4 regions of the Microbacterium phoenicis genome follow, and region 1 is predicted to be linked to each of the others. Evidence: predicted binding sites of a transcription regulator. Region 1 holds the regulator's gene; each other region holds the start of a gene.
What was found. Region 1 encodes HrcA, which represses chaperone genes, less so after heat shock. Its sites were predicted from a motif close to TTNGCACTCGNNNNNNNCGAGTGCNAA; they were not measured.

Region 1 (3,431 bases):
TCGGCGGGATCCGCGACTCCTTCGGCCTCGCAGACGGAGCCGAGGTCACGGTCGAGGCGAATCCCGACACGCTGACCGACGAGGTCGCGCGGACACTCGCCGCCGCCGGTGTCACGCGGTTCTCGATCGGCATGCAGTCGTCCGTGCCGCACGTCCTCGCGGCGCTCGACCGCACCCATGATCCCGCGAACATCGCGACCGCCGTCGCCGCGGCGCGGAATGCCGGGGTCGCCGTCAGCCTCGACCTCATCTACGGCGCGCCGGGGGAGTCGCTGGACGACTGGCGCACCTCGCTCGAGACGGCGATCGCACTCGCCCCCGATCACATCTCGGCGTACGCGCTCATCGTGGAGGACGGAACGAAGCTCGAGCGCCAGATTCGCCGCGGCGAGGTGCCCGCCCCCGACGACGATCTGCAGGCCGACATGTACGAGCTGGCCGACGAGTCGCTCGCTGGCGCCGGTTACGGGTGGTACGAAGTGTCGAACTGGTCGACGAGCCCCGCGCAGCGCTCGCGTCACAACCTGTCGTACTGGCGGGGTCAGGACTGGTGGGGCTACGGCCCCGGCGCGCACAGTCACGTCGGCGGTCTGCGCTGGTGGAACGTGAAGCACCCGGCCGCGTACGCGCAGCGCTTGGCGCTGGGGGAGTCCCCGGCGGCGGGACGGGAGCGACCGGATGCCGAGGCCCGTCGCCTCGAGGTCATCCTGCTGCGCTCGCGCATCGTCGACGGCGTCGCGGTCGACGAGGCGACCGTCGCGGGGCGGCGGAACGTGGCATCCCTCATCGCCGACGGACTCGTCGACGGCGCTGCGGCCGTCCGCGGACGGGTCATCCTCACTCGGCGCGGGAGGCTCTTGGCCGACGCGGTCGTCCGAGCGCTCACCGCGTGATCCGAGCAGATCGCTTCTCGCGCGGTAGAATTGGCACTCCCAGATCGAGAGTGCCAGCGGAGGAGGGGTGATGGTCTCGGAACGCGGTCTTCAGGTGTTGCGTGCGATCGTGCAGGACTACGTCGACACGCGCGAGCCGGTCGGCAGCAAGGCGATCGTCGACCGTCACCAGTTCGGTGTCTCGGCTGCGACCATCCGCAACGACATGGCGCTCCTCGAGGACGAGGAACTCATCACTGCGCCCCACACCTCGTCGGGCCGCGTGCCCACCGACAAGGGCTACCGCGTCTTCGTCGACCACCTCGCCGACGTCCGCCCGCTCACGTCGGCGCAGCGCTCCGCGATCGGGGCCTTCCTCGAGGACACGGGCGACCTCGACGACCTGCTCGTCCGCACGGTCCGTTCCCTCACCCGGCTGACCGGCCAGGTCGCGATCGTGCAGTACCCGTCCTTCGCACGGGCGAACGTCTCGCACGTCGAGGTCGTACACCTCGGTGGGACGCGCATCGTCATCATCGTCGTGACCGACACCGGTCGGGTCTCGCAGCGTGTCGTCTTCCTCGCCACCGAACCGTCCGCCGACGAAGCATCGCAGCTCAAGCTCACGATGACGGCGCTCCTCACCGGCAAGAGCGTCAAGGACGGTGCGGCGGCGATCGCGAAGATCCTCGAGGCCGAGACCGCCGCCCCACGCGAGGAGAACCGCCGCATCGTGCTGCGGGCGATCGGTGAGGAGCTCGACGAGTTCCGCCAGGACCGCATGGTGATGGCGGGATCCGCGACCCTCGCACGCCGCGAGTCGGACTTCCGCGGCAGCATTTATCCCCTCCTCGAGGCGATCGAGGAGCAGGTGACCCTCCTGCGTCTGATGGGCGAGATGGTCGCCGACGACCGCGGACTGGCGACCAGCATCGGACGCGAGAACGAGCCGTTCGGGCTGTCCGAGGCATCCATCGTCGCGGGCGAGTACGACGCCGGGGGTTCTCACGCCCGCATCGGTGTGCTCGGGCCGACGCGGATGGATTACCCCACGAATCTCGCGGCGGTTCGCGCCGTCGCGCACTATCTGACGCGATTGCTCGAAGAAGACGAGACGTCGCGCTGAACGAAGCGGCCCGCGGGCCGGAGAGGTGATTGTGGCTGACCACTACCAGGTCCTGGGTGTCGCGCGTGACGCGAGCCCGGAGGAGATCAAGAAGGCATACCGGCGTCTGGCGCGCCAGCTGCACCCGGATGTGAACCCCGGAGAGGATGCGTCCGAGCAGTTCAAGCTCGTGACGCACGCCTACGACGTGCTGAGCGACCCCGACCAGCGCCAGCGCTACGACATGGGCGGCGACGCCGGCGGCTTCGGCGGGGCCGGTGCCGGCTTCGGCGGCTTCAGCGACATCTTCGAGAGCTTCTTCGGGGGCGGCGGAGGCGGGACCCGTGCCGGACGCCCGCGGTCCCGTCGCGAGCGGGGTCAGGATGCGCTCGTGCGCGTCGACCTCGACCTCGGCGACGTCGTCTTCGGCGTCCACCGCGACATCGAGGTCGACACCGCCGTCCTCTGCGAGACCTGCCAGGGCTCGTGCTGCCAGCCGGGCACCCAGCCGGTCACGTGCGACATCTGCCACGGATCGGGCCAGATCCAGCGGACGGTCCGGAGCCTCCTCGGCAACGTTGTCACCTCCCAGCCCTGCACCACGTGCCAGGGCTACGGCACGACCATCCCGTACCCGTGCTCCACCTGCCAGGGCCAAGGCCGTGTGCGCGCCCGCCGGACCGTGTCGATCGACATCCCCGCCGGTGTCGAGACCGGCCTCCGCCTCCAGCTCCCCGGTTCGGGCGAGGTCGGCCCCGCCGGCGGCCCGAACGGCGATCTCTACCTCGAGGTCACCGTCGCCCCGCACGACGTGTTCAGCCGTGACGGCGACGACCTGCTCGCGACCCTCGAGGTCTCGATGGTCGACGCGATCCTCGGCACGAGCGTCACGATCGACTCGCTCGACGGCTCCGTCGACCTCGACATCCGCTCCGGCGTCCAGGCGGGCGACGAGCTCACGATCCGCGGCCGGGGGATCACGCCGCTCCGCGGTGACCAGCGCGGCGATCTGCGCGTCGGCGTGCAGGTCGTCACTCCCTCACACCTCGACCCCAAGTCCCGGGCTCTTGTGCAAGAGCTCGCGAAGCGGATGCGTCCGGCGCCGCCGCACCTGGCGGAGTTCCACCCCGGCCTGTTCTCCAAGCTCCGCGGCAAGTTCAAGCGCTGATCGTGGCCCTCCACTTCCTGATCGAGGATGCCGGTGCCGCCGGCCCGGGCGATGTCGTCCGGTTGACGGGCGCCGAAGCGCACCACGCCGCGGCCGTCCGCCGCATCCGCGTGGGGGAGGCGGTCACGGTGGGCGACGGACGCGGCGTGTGGCTGAGCGGGACGGTGTCCGCGGCCGCACCCAAGGAGGTCTCGGTCGAGGTCTCCGGTCGCACCGTGGTGCCGCCGGCGACACCGCGCACCGTCCTCGTCCAAGCCCTCGCGAAGGGCGATCGCGACGAGCTCGC
Region 2 (3,431 bases), 810 kb from region 1:
TCGCTGATCCCGGCGGCGACGCCGTCGGGATCAGCGGGGATGGTGCCGTCCTTCCCGAGGCCGCCCGGCTTCTCGGACCCGTCGCTGTCCGGACCGTTCTGCGGGGATTGCGCGTCGTCGCCGACGACGGCGGAGTCATCGTGGTCTGCCATGGGAACCTCTCCTCGGATCGATGTGACGAGGCCCGTGCGACGCTGCGCGATGACGGCCACCGTGCACGGCGTGGACGACGCCTCACCGCCCACAATGGACTCCTGCCACCGAAGCGGATGCTCCCTTGACATTCCGCACGGGACGCTGCGGCGGCCATCCGGCGCCCGGGAACGACGAAGGGCCCCTCCCGGAGGAGGGGCCCTTCGTGCTGATTGTCAGCGCTGGATCAGAAGTCCATGCCGCCGGTCGGGTCGCCGGCCGGAGCCGCCGCCTTCTCGGGCTTGTCGGCGACGACCGCCTCTGTGGTGAGGAACAGGCCGGCGATCGACGCAGCGTTCTGCAGCGCCGAGCGGGTGACCTTGGCCGGGTCGATGATGCCCGCGGCGAACATGTCGACGTACTCGCCGGTCGCGGCGTTCAGGCCCTGGCCCGCGGGGAGCTCGGCGACCTTGTTCGACACGACGCCCGGCTCGAGGCCGGCGTTGAGGGCGATCTGCTTCAGCGGCGCCTGGATGGCGACCTTGACGATGTTCGCACCGGTCGCCTCGTCACCGACGAGCTCCAGCTTGGCGAACGCCTTCTCGCCGGCCTGGATGAGCGCGACGCCACCACCGGGGACGATGCCCTCCTCGACGGCTGCCTTCGCGTTGCGGACGGCGTCCTCGATGCGGTGCTTGCGCTCCTTGAGCTCGACCTCGGTCGCGGCGCCCGCCTTGATGACGGCCACGCCACCGGCGAGCTTCGCGAGGCGCTCCTGGAGCTTCTCGCGGTCGTAGTCGCTGTCGGTGTTGTCGATCTCGCGGCGGATCTGGGTCACGCGACCCTCGATCTGCGATGCCTCGCCGGCACCCTCGACGATCGTGGTCTCGTCCTTGGTGATGATGACCTTGCGGGCACGGCCGAGCAGGTCGAGGGTGGCGTTCTCGAGCTTGAGACCGACCTCCTCGGTGATGACCTGGCCGCCGGTGAGGATCGCGATGTCCTGGAGCTGAGCCTTGCGACGGTCGCCGAAGCCGGGAGCCTTGACGGCAGCCGACTTGAAGATGCCGCGGATCTTGTTGAGCACGAGCGTCGCGAGAGCCTCGCCCTCGACGTCCTCGGCGATGATCAGGAGCTCCTTGCCCTCCTGGATCACCTTGTCGACGACGGGGAGAAGGTCCTTGATGTTCGAGATCTTCTGGTTCGCGATGAGGATGTAGGGGTCCTCGAAGACGGCTTCCTGACGGTCGGCGTCGGTGACGAAGTAGGGGTTGATGTAGCCCTTGTCGAAGCGCATGCCCTCGGTGAGCTCGAGCTCGGTGCCGAAGGTGTTGGACTCCTCGACGGTGACGACGCCTTCCTTGCCCACCTTGTCGATGGCCTCGGCGATCAGGGCGCCGATCTCGGGGTCGGCAGCCGAGATGGATGCCGTCGCCGCGATCTGGTCCTTGGTCTCGATCTCCTTCGCGCCGTCGAGCAGCTCGTCGGAGAGAGCCTTGACGGCCTTCTCGATGCCCTTCTTGAGCGAGATGGGGTCGGCGCCGGCTGCGACGTTGCGCAGACCTTCGCGCACGAGCGCCTGGGCGAGGACCGTGGCGGTCGTCGTGCCGTCACCGGCGACGTCGTCGGTCTTCTTGGCGACCTCCTTGACGAGCTCCGCGCCGATCTTCTCGTACGGGTCGTCGAGCTCGATCTCCTTGGCGATCGACACGCCGTCGTTCGTGATCGTGGGGGCGCCCCACTTCTTCTCGAGCACGACGTTGCGGCCGCGGGGGCCGAGCGTCACCTTGACGGCGTCGGCCAGGGTGTTGAGGCCGCGCTCGAGGCCGCGGCGGGCCTCCTCGTCGAAAGCGATGATCTTTGCCATAAGTGTGTCGTCCCTCCCGGACGTGAGGTTCAGTACCGTGCCCCCAGGGACTGGGAGCGGGATCGTTCTGGCACTCAGGATGAGTGAGTGCTAAATCATTCTGGCACTCGACCATAGCGAGTGCAAGCCGTGCGACACCGACTCGCGCTACCGTGACGACATCGCACTGATGGCCGCACGCACAGCCCGATCACCGCGTGGAGGAACGGATGCCGACGCTGGTCGAGGTCGTTTCATCACAGCAGTCACCGGCGTGCTGACGACCGCCGACGGCGCGATGAGCGCGGGGCCGAGCGTCACCACCATCGAGCACGACGACGCGAGACGATCCGAGGCGGAGGCCGCGGGCGGCCTCGCGTCACCCGGCTACGACGCCTACCTGCGGCGGGACACCGCCGAGTGGCGCGACGAACTCGCCGGGTGGCAGCACGTCGACGCCGTGTCCGCAGCCCTGGACGGCGTCACGCTCTTCGTCTCCGTCACCGACAGCGACGAGACGGAAGCCATCGAGAACAGGTCCGCGACCGAGCTGAACCCCGCCGAGGTGGGCGGAGCGTTCCTCCGCCGGTACGAGAGCTGAGACTCGTCAGGCGACGACGCGGACGGACTCGGCCTGCGGGCCCTTCTGGCCGCTGCCGACGGTGAACTCGACGGCCTGCCCCTCCTCGAGGACGCGGAAGCCCGACATGTCGATGTTGGAGTAGTGGACGAAGACGTCCTGTCCGTCACCGAGGGTGATGAAGCCGAAGCCCTTCTCGGCGTTGAACCACTTGACGGTTCCCTGGGTCATGCGAATCTCCTGAAGCTGTGGGACATCGAAATGCTAGCCACGCGCCCAGGCCGGAATCCGCGGTTCCGGGCTTTGTTGACACCCGTGCACCGAAGTGTTTACGACGGCGAAACACATCGCGTCGCGCGGGGCTCACTCCGAGCCGAAATCGAGTCCCACGACGATCACGAGTTGCGGCCGGCTGGTCCCGCCGGCATCCGTCGTCTCGGGCGGCGCCACCACCTGGTAGGTGTCATCGAGGGAGACGTCCGCTCCGCCGATGGCGTCCGCGAGCCCTCGGGCGGCGGCCTCGTCGGTCGCCGTGCCGTAGTAGACCGTCGTGGTCGGGAAGTCGTTCGAGCTCGCGTTGCTCGCCTCGACATCCGCCGCATCCCATCCTGCAGCGATGACGTCGTCGCGGACCTTCGCGCCGAGCCCGTTCTCCGCCGTCGCGTTCAGAACGAGCACCTGGTAGGAGGTGTCGACGCGGGGCGCGACGACAGATGCCGTGCCGGTGGAGGCCGGCACCGGAGCGGGGTCGAACCGCCCGGTGGCGTACAGGGTGCCGAACACACCTGCGGCCACGATCGCCACCGTCGCGACGACGGACCACAGCACGATCACACCCACGCGCAGACGCGGCGCCTCGGCGCGATGCGCGCC
Region 3 (3,431 bases), 710 kb from region 1:
CCGCGTCGGCGTAGATCGCGCCGAGGTTCTCACCGAAGGCGTCGCCCATGCTGACGGACATGTCGTCGTACTGGTCGACGATGGCCCGCTGCACCTGGGCATCGGATGCGGTCCGGTTGATCTCGCTCGTCAGCGCGTCGTTGTAGTCCATGACGGCCGTGTTGCCGCCCGGGCCGCGGTCGGTGCGGAGGCCGTCGAAGACATCCATCATGCGGACCGACCAGTTGTCGGCGCTGGGCGCCTTCGCGTCACCGGTCGACGCGGCGGCGTCCGACGCGTAGGTCGCCGTCTTCTGTTGCTCGGTGAAGCCGGCGGCCGCGAACGCGGGTCCGGCGGTCAGGGTGCAGGCGACGAGGACGCCGAGTCCACCCATCGCCATCCCGGCACGAGTGCCTCGTCGTCTTGTCTGTCTCATCACGCTCACGGGCGCGCCTCGCTTCCATCGGGTGAGCCAGAATGCTTTCCTGCACACGGGAACGGCGCGTGACGTCCGGGTGACCACGAAGCGACGAACCGCGCTCGTCGTGCGGGCACGCGACGATACAGTGGACGCCATGACCGATCGACGCCTCGCCATCGCGGCATGGGAGAGCCTCTTCCGCGCGCAGCACGAGGTTTTGGCCGAGATCTCCCAGGACTTCGATGACGACGACCTCTCCAGCGCGGAGTACGACGTCCTCCTCACCGTGACCCGATGCGACGAGCACACGGCGCGACTTCGCGACGTCACCGCGAACATGCTGATCAGCCAGCCCAGCGTGTCCCGCCTCGTGGATCGGATGGTCGCTCGGGGTCTCGTCGCCAAATGCCCGGACCCTCAAGACGGTCGCGGCGCGATCCTCCGCGCCACGGAGAAGGGCGCGGCGACGTTCCGCCGCATGGCCACTGCTCACGGCCGCACGATCGCCGAGCGGATGTCGGTGCTCACCGACGACGAACTCGCCCAGCTCGAGAAGCTGACGGCGCGTCTGCGCGGAGTGTGACCGTAGACGAATCGCCCCGCATCCGACACGGGATGCGGGGCGATTCGTCAGAGCGGGAGCGCTCCGCCGATCACTGGTCGATCGGCTGCGGCTCGCTCTCGTGGGCCGCGATGGTCGGGGCCGACCCTTCGGCGACGACCTCGACCTTGCGCGGCTTGGCCTTCTCGCTCACCGGGATGGTGACCGTCAGGACGCCGTTGTTGTAGGTCGCGGTGATGGCGTCGGTGTCGATGCCCTGGCCGAGGTTCAACTGGCGCAGGAAGCTCGCGGTCTCGCGCTCGCGCGTGATCCACTTCACCCCGTCGGCAGCGCCCACCGTGCGCTCGGCGCGGATGGTGAGCAGCTGGCCGTCGACGTCGATGTCGACCGAGCCCGGGTCGATGCCCGGCAGGTCGGCATTCAGGACGTAGTGGTCGCCGTCGCGGTACAGGTCCATCGGCATCCGTCGCGGGCCGCGGCGCGTGTCGAAGAGGGTCGACGCGATGCGGTCGAGGTCACGGAACGGGTCGTAGGTTGCCATGATTCTCTCCTTCGATGTTGTTGTCTCAAAGTTGAGCCATAGCGGCTCAAGTAGGTTCAGATTAGCACTCTGCCCCACCGAGTGCCAACGGTTCTCGGACGGCGAACGCCCCCGGCGGCGACGGCCGTAGGCTGGCGACATGAGCGCCTCCGAGACCGCCCCCGAGCCCGCCGACCCGTTCCTCTGGCTGGAGGAGATCGACGGGCCCGAGGCCCGCGCTTGGGCAGCCGAACGGACCGCCGAGACCGAGGCGGCCTTTTCGAGCGACACCCGCAACGAGCTCGAGCGCCGCCTGACCGGCATCCTGCAGGACCCCGATCGACTCGTCGTCCCGAGCCGCCACGGCGATCTCATGTACGACCTGTGGCGGGATGCCGCGAACCCTCGCGGTCTGTGGCGACGGACATCTCGCACGGCCTTCGCGGCGGGTGAGCCGACGTGGGAGGTGCTGCTCGACGTCGATGCGCTCGGCCGGGAGGAGGGTGTCGCCTGGGCGTTCGCCGGGGCGGTTCACGGTCCCGCCGGCACCGGACGTGCGCTCGTGCGGCTGAGCCCGGACGGCGGCGACGCCACCGTCGTGCGCGAGTTCGACCTCGACGCGGGTCGCTTCGTCGACGACACCCCGTTCACCCTGGACGCCGAGAAGACGATGATCGCGTGGGTCGATCGCGACACCCTGCTCGTCGCCACCGCCCTGCACGGAGGCGGCGTAACCGACTCCGGGTATCCGATCAGCGCGCGCGCCTGGCGACGGGGTGAGTCCCTCGCAGACGCGCCGCCCATCGTGACGGGGGTCGCCTCGGACGTCGGCGTGTTCGCGCACGTCGATAGCACGGGCGGCACGGCGACGCCGATCGTGGTCATCGCGCACGACTTCTTCCACTCCGAAGCGTGGGTGTGGGACGGCGGCGAGCCGAGGCTCATCGCCGTGCCGCAGGATGCGAACGTGGATGTGCACGGCGACCTCGTCACTGTCCGGACCACGACCCCGTGGCGCATCGGCGACACGACGCATCCGTCGGGCACCCTCCTCATCGGACCGCTGGAGACCGTCACGGAAGGCGACGGGTCGGACCTGCGCGTCGCCTTCGCCCCGAACGACACGGCGGTGCTCGAGTCCTGGACCTGGACCCGCACGCGCCTCGTCCTGACGATCCTCGATCGCGTGCAGAGCCGGCTCGTGTCACTCGACCCTGAGACGCTCGTCGGTGTCGACCTCGACCTGGGCCTCGGCGACGCCGACCTCTTCAGCGCGAACATCGCCACCGCCGACGACGACGAGGACGACGAGCTGTGGGTGGTCGCTCGCGGCTTCCTCACTCCCCCGACGCTCCTCGTTCTCGAGCCGGGTGCGGAGCCGCGCGTCGTCGATCGCAGCCGCGCCACTTTCGATGCCTCCGGACTCGTCGCCGAGCAGCACTGGGCGACGTCGGCCGATGGTACGCGTGTGCCGTACTTCGAGGTCGGTCCCCGCGAGCGCTCCGGCGCCCTCCCCGTCCTCATGAACGGCTACGGCGGATTCGAGCACGCCCTGACCCCCGAGTACCCGACGATCGTCGGCCCCGCCTGGCTCGAGGCGGGACGCGTCTACGTCGTCGCGAACATCCGCGGCGGCGGCGAGTTCGGACCGGAGTGGCACCTCGCCGCCCTGCGCGAGAACCGCCACCGCGCCTATGAGGACTTCGCCGCTGTCGCCCGCGACCTCGTCGCGCGCGGCGTCTCGACGCCCGACCGCATCGCCTGCCACGGCCGCAGCAACGGCGGCCTGCTCGTCGGCAACATGCTGACGCAGTACCCCGATGACTTCGGCGCGATCGTCTGCGGCGTGCCTCTTCTCGACATGCGGCGGTACACACGGCTGTCGGCGGGTGCCAGTTGGATCGCGGAGTACGGCGACCCCGATGATCCCGCCGACTGGGAGTTCGTGA
Region 4 (3,431 bases), 1.2 Mb from region 1:
CGAGGCGGCCGGGGTCTCCGTCCGAATCCCGCCGCTCTCGCTCTGCACCGACAACGGCGCCATGATCGCCGCGCTCGCGTCGGAGCTCATCATGAGCGGCCGCCCCGCCTCGACGCTCGCCTTCGGTGCCGACTCCACCCTGCCGGTCACCACGATCCAGGTAGCGGCGTCGTCATGACCGACGAGCGGATGCCGCGCCCCGCCGACCCGCCACGAGGACCCGCCTCCTCGTGTCAGGACCCCATCGTCGAGCCGGCGTCGGAAGACGTCGCGCCCGCGCCGACGGACTCCGCCCTCCCCGGCGCTCATCGCGGGGGCTTCCGGCGCGAGCTGACGCAGCCGCTTCCCGTCGCGCCGCCGCTCGCGGTGCACCCGGATCCCACGGAGGATTCCTCGCCCGACGTCCGGTGGATCCCGCCGACGCCGGTGCTGCCGCGGAGCGCCGGCTGGTCGGTGCTGTTCGGCGGGCTCGGACTGATCCTCGCGTGCTTCGTCGGCTGGGGCTTCCCGATCGGGGTGATCGGCGTCGTCCTCGCCGTCCTGGCGCTCCGCCGCCCGTGGGAGAAGCGCGAGACAGCACTCTGGGGCCTGGGACTCAGCGTCGCCTCGCTGCTGTACAGCCTCGGCTGGCTGTGGTGGGCAGCGACCCAGGGCGCGCTCTTCGGCTGAGTCAGACCCGGTCGGCCAGAACCGCGACCCGCTTCGCCTTCGGCCCCTCGCCGAGTCGCGTGAGGATGAGCGTCGCCGACGCGTCTCCGCGCAGCGTGAGCTTGCGGCGGAACTGCGCCGGATCGACATCCACGCCGCGCTTCTTGATCTCGACGGTGCCGATTCCGTTCGCCTGCAGGGCGGCGTTGATCGCCGGCACCTTCACCGGCAGGACCTCGCGCACCCGGAACGATTGCACGAACGGATTCGTCAACGCGGCATCCGACGTCAGGTAGGCGATGCCGTCGGCGACCATCCCCGCCTGCAGGTCCCGCGCCACCTCGCCGATCAGGCGCGCGCGGATGACCGCGCCCTCCGGCTCGTGGAGGAACGCGCCGAGCTCGCGGACCGGCTCATCGGGGGAGTCGGCCGGGGCGGTGAGCTCCGCTGCCGAACCGCTGCGGATGACGAGGGCTGAGCGCCGCACCCCCTCGCGTCGCAGCGAGCCCGACCAGAGCACGAGCTCGACGGTCGAGCCGTCGACGCTGATCCACTGCGCCTCGACCCCCTCGGGGATGAGGTCGCGGTCGAGTCCCGGACCGAGCTTGATGCCCACCGGCATCCGCTCCGCCAGGGCGAAAGCCCATTCCAGCGACGGCGACCAGTCCTCCGGTCGGGTGCGCGAGGTCTCGGAGTGACCCGCGGTGCGGCGGGCCGGGTCGAGCCAGACGGCGTCCCAGCCGTCGAGGTCGGTCTCCTCGGCGAGGCCGCTCCGGACGGTGACCGCCTCGCCGAACGGTGCGAGGTTGTAGGCCGCCAGGGCTGCGGTGGTCTCGTCCGCGTCGACGGCCAGGACGTCGAGCCCCAGGCCCGCCAGGCCGAGGGCATCGCCCCCGATGCCGCAGCCGAGGTCCGCGACGCGCTGCACCCCGGCATCCCGGAATCGCCCCGCGTGACGCGCGGCCACCTCGAGGCGGGTGGCCTGCTCGAGTCCCGCTCGGGTGAAGAGCATACGGTCCGCGAACGGGCCGAACTTCGCGGCGGCCCGCACCCGCAGGTGGGCCTGTCCGACGACGGCGGACACCAGGTCGGGGGAGTGGCCCGCGGCGCGCAGACGCGAGACGGCGGCGGCGACCTCGGTGGTGGATGCCAGGGGTCCGACCTCGTCGACCATGCGCAATCCCTGTGGTGTCAGCAGGGCGGTCAGCTCGGCCTGTTCCATCCGGCCAGCCTAGGCGCACCGGCATCCGGATCACTGCTGGCACTCGCGTTGCATGAGTGCCAGCCGCGCCCTAGACTTTCGTTAGCACTCTCGGTAAGCGAGTGCTGATGAGTCTTGAAGCAGGACCCCACCAGCAAGAAAGAGGTAGAACGTGTCGGTTTCCATCAAGCCGCTCGAAGACCGCATCGTCATCAAGCAGGTCGAGGCCGAGCAGACCACCGCAAGTGGCCTGGTCATCCCTGACACCGCCAAGGAGAAGCCCCAGGAGGGCGAGGTCGTGGCCGTGGGCCCCGGCCGCATCGACGACAACGGCAACCGCGTTCCGCTCGACGTCGCCGTCGGCGACCGCGTTCTGTACAGCAAGTACGGCGGCACCGAGGTCAAGTTCGGCGCCGACGAGTTCCTCGTGCTCTCGGCTCGCGACGTCCTCGCGGTCGTCGTCCGCTGACACGCAGCACCTTTCGCAGGGCCCGGATGCTTCGGCATCCGGGCCCTGCGTCTTTCCCTGGCAGGATCCGCGCGAACGTCGGCAGTCCCGGTGCTGACGGTGGTGTCATGACCGTCGTAGGCTCGTACTCATGACACCTGAGGATGCCGCCCGCGAGAAGTCCCTCGGCGGTGTCTTCGTCTTCTCGGCCTACGTCCTCTGGGGCTTCCTCCCGCTCTACTTCGTCAGCCTCACCCCCACGACGCCGTGGGAGGTCGTCGGCTGGCGCATCGTGCTGAGCCTCGTCTTCTGCGTCGCGCTGATCGCCGTCACCCGCGGCTGGGGGCGGATGCGCGCCATCCTCCGCGACCGACGGCTCATGCTCTGGACGCTCGTCGCAGGCCTCCTCATCTACGTCAACTGGCAGGTCTTCCTCATCGGCACCCTGACCGGTCATGTCGTCGAGACGAGCCTCGGCTACTTCATCAACCCGATCGCCACCGTCCTCCTCGGTGTGCTCGTCCTCAAGGAGCGCCTGCGCCCCGCGCAGTGGGTCGCCGTCGGCATCGCCGTCGCGGCCGTCGTCGTCATCATCGTCGCGGTCGGAGACGTGCCGTGGATCGCCCTCGCCCTCGCGGCGAGCTTCGCGACGTACGGTCTCGTCAAGAAGCGGATCGGACCCTCGGTGGATGCCGTCAGCGGCCTCACACTCGAATCCTTCTGGCTCGTGCCCATCGCCGTCATCCAGCTCGTCGCGGTCGGAGTGACGTCGGGGCTCACGATGGGGCGCGAAGGCTCCGGCCACATGATCCTGCTCCTGCTCGCCGGCGCCGTCACCGCCATCCCGCTGCTCTTCTTCTCCGCCGGTGCCAGGCGCACGTCGCTGACCGTGGTCGGCATCCTGCAGTTCATCGCGCCGATCATGCAGTTCCTCACGGGCGTCCTCATCCTGCAGGAGCCCATGCCGTTCGAGCGGTGGATCGGATTCGGTCTCGTCTGGGTCGCCATCGCGGTGTTCGCGGTGGACTCGCTCCTGGCCTCCCGCCGCGAACGTGCCCGCGCGGTGACGGCCGTCCCCGACCCGGTCTGACCGAGCCGGATGCCGCTTTCCCCGCCGTTATGGGAGCGTGCCCA

Region 2: the regulator HrcA is predicted to act here: its motif matches at 2,067-2,093, upstream of groL (chaperonin GroEL).
Region 3: the regulator HrcA is predicted to act here: its motif matches at 1,565-1,591, upstream of ABCU91_RS05210 (Hsp20/alpha crystallin family protein).
Region 4: the regulator HrcA is predicted to act here: its motif matches at 1,907-1,933, upstream of groES (co-chaperone GroES).

The regions. Positions count from the first base shown of each region.
Region 1 covers NZ_CP154849.1:1,772,932-1,776,362, forward strand. Annotated here, with positions in the region: gene hemW (radical SAM family heme chaperone HemW) at 1-893, shown strand, start outside; gene hrcA (heat-inducible transcriptional repressor HrcA) at 964-1,998, shown strand; gene dnaJ (molecular chaperone DnaJ) at 2,030-3,145, shown strand; gene ABCU91_RS08695 (16S rRNA (uracil(1498)-N(3))-methyltransferase) at 3,148-3,431, shown strand, end outside.
Region 2 covers NZ_CP154849.1:2,585,964-2,589,394, forward strand. Annotated here, with positions in the region: gene ABCU91_RS12630 (hypothetical protein) at 1-152, opposite strand, end outside; gene groL (chaperonin GroEL) at 380-1,999, opposite strand; gene ABCU91_RS12640 (hypothetical protein) at 2,253-2,579, shown strand; gene ABCU91_RS12645 (cold-shock protein) at 2,586-2,789, opposite strand; gene ABCU91_RS12650 (LytR C-terminal domain-containing protein) at 2,922-3,431, opposite strand, start outside.
Region 3 covers NZ_CP154849.1:1,064,758-1,068,188, reverse strand. Annotated here, with positions in the region: gene ABCU91_RS05220 (acid phosphatase) at 1-379, opposite strand, end outside; gene ABCU91_RS05215 (MarR family winged helix-turn-helix transcriptional regulator) at 555-983, shown strand; gene ABCU91_RS05210 (Hsp20/alpha crystallin family protein) at 1,054-1,503, opposite strand; gene ABCU91_RS05205 (prolyl oligopeptidase family serine peptidase) at 1,643-3,431, shown strand, end outside.
Region 4 covers NZ_CP154849.1:13,048-16,478, reverse strand. Annotated here, with positions in the region: gene tsaD (tRNA (adenosine(37)-N6)-threonylcarbamoyltransferase complex transferase subunit TsaD) at 1-178, shown strand, start outside; gene ABCU91_RS00065 (hypothetical protein) at 175-669, shown strand; gene ABCU91_RS00060 (THUMP-like domain-containing protein) at 671-1,870, opposite strand; gene groES (co-chaperone GroES) at 2,022-2,318, shown strand; gene rarD (EamA family transporter RarD) at 2,449-3,387, shown strand.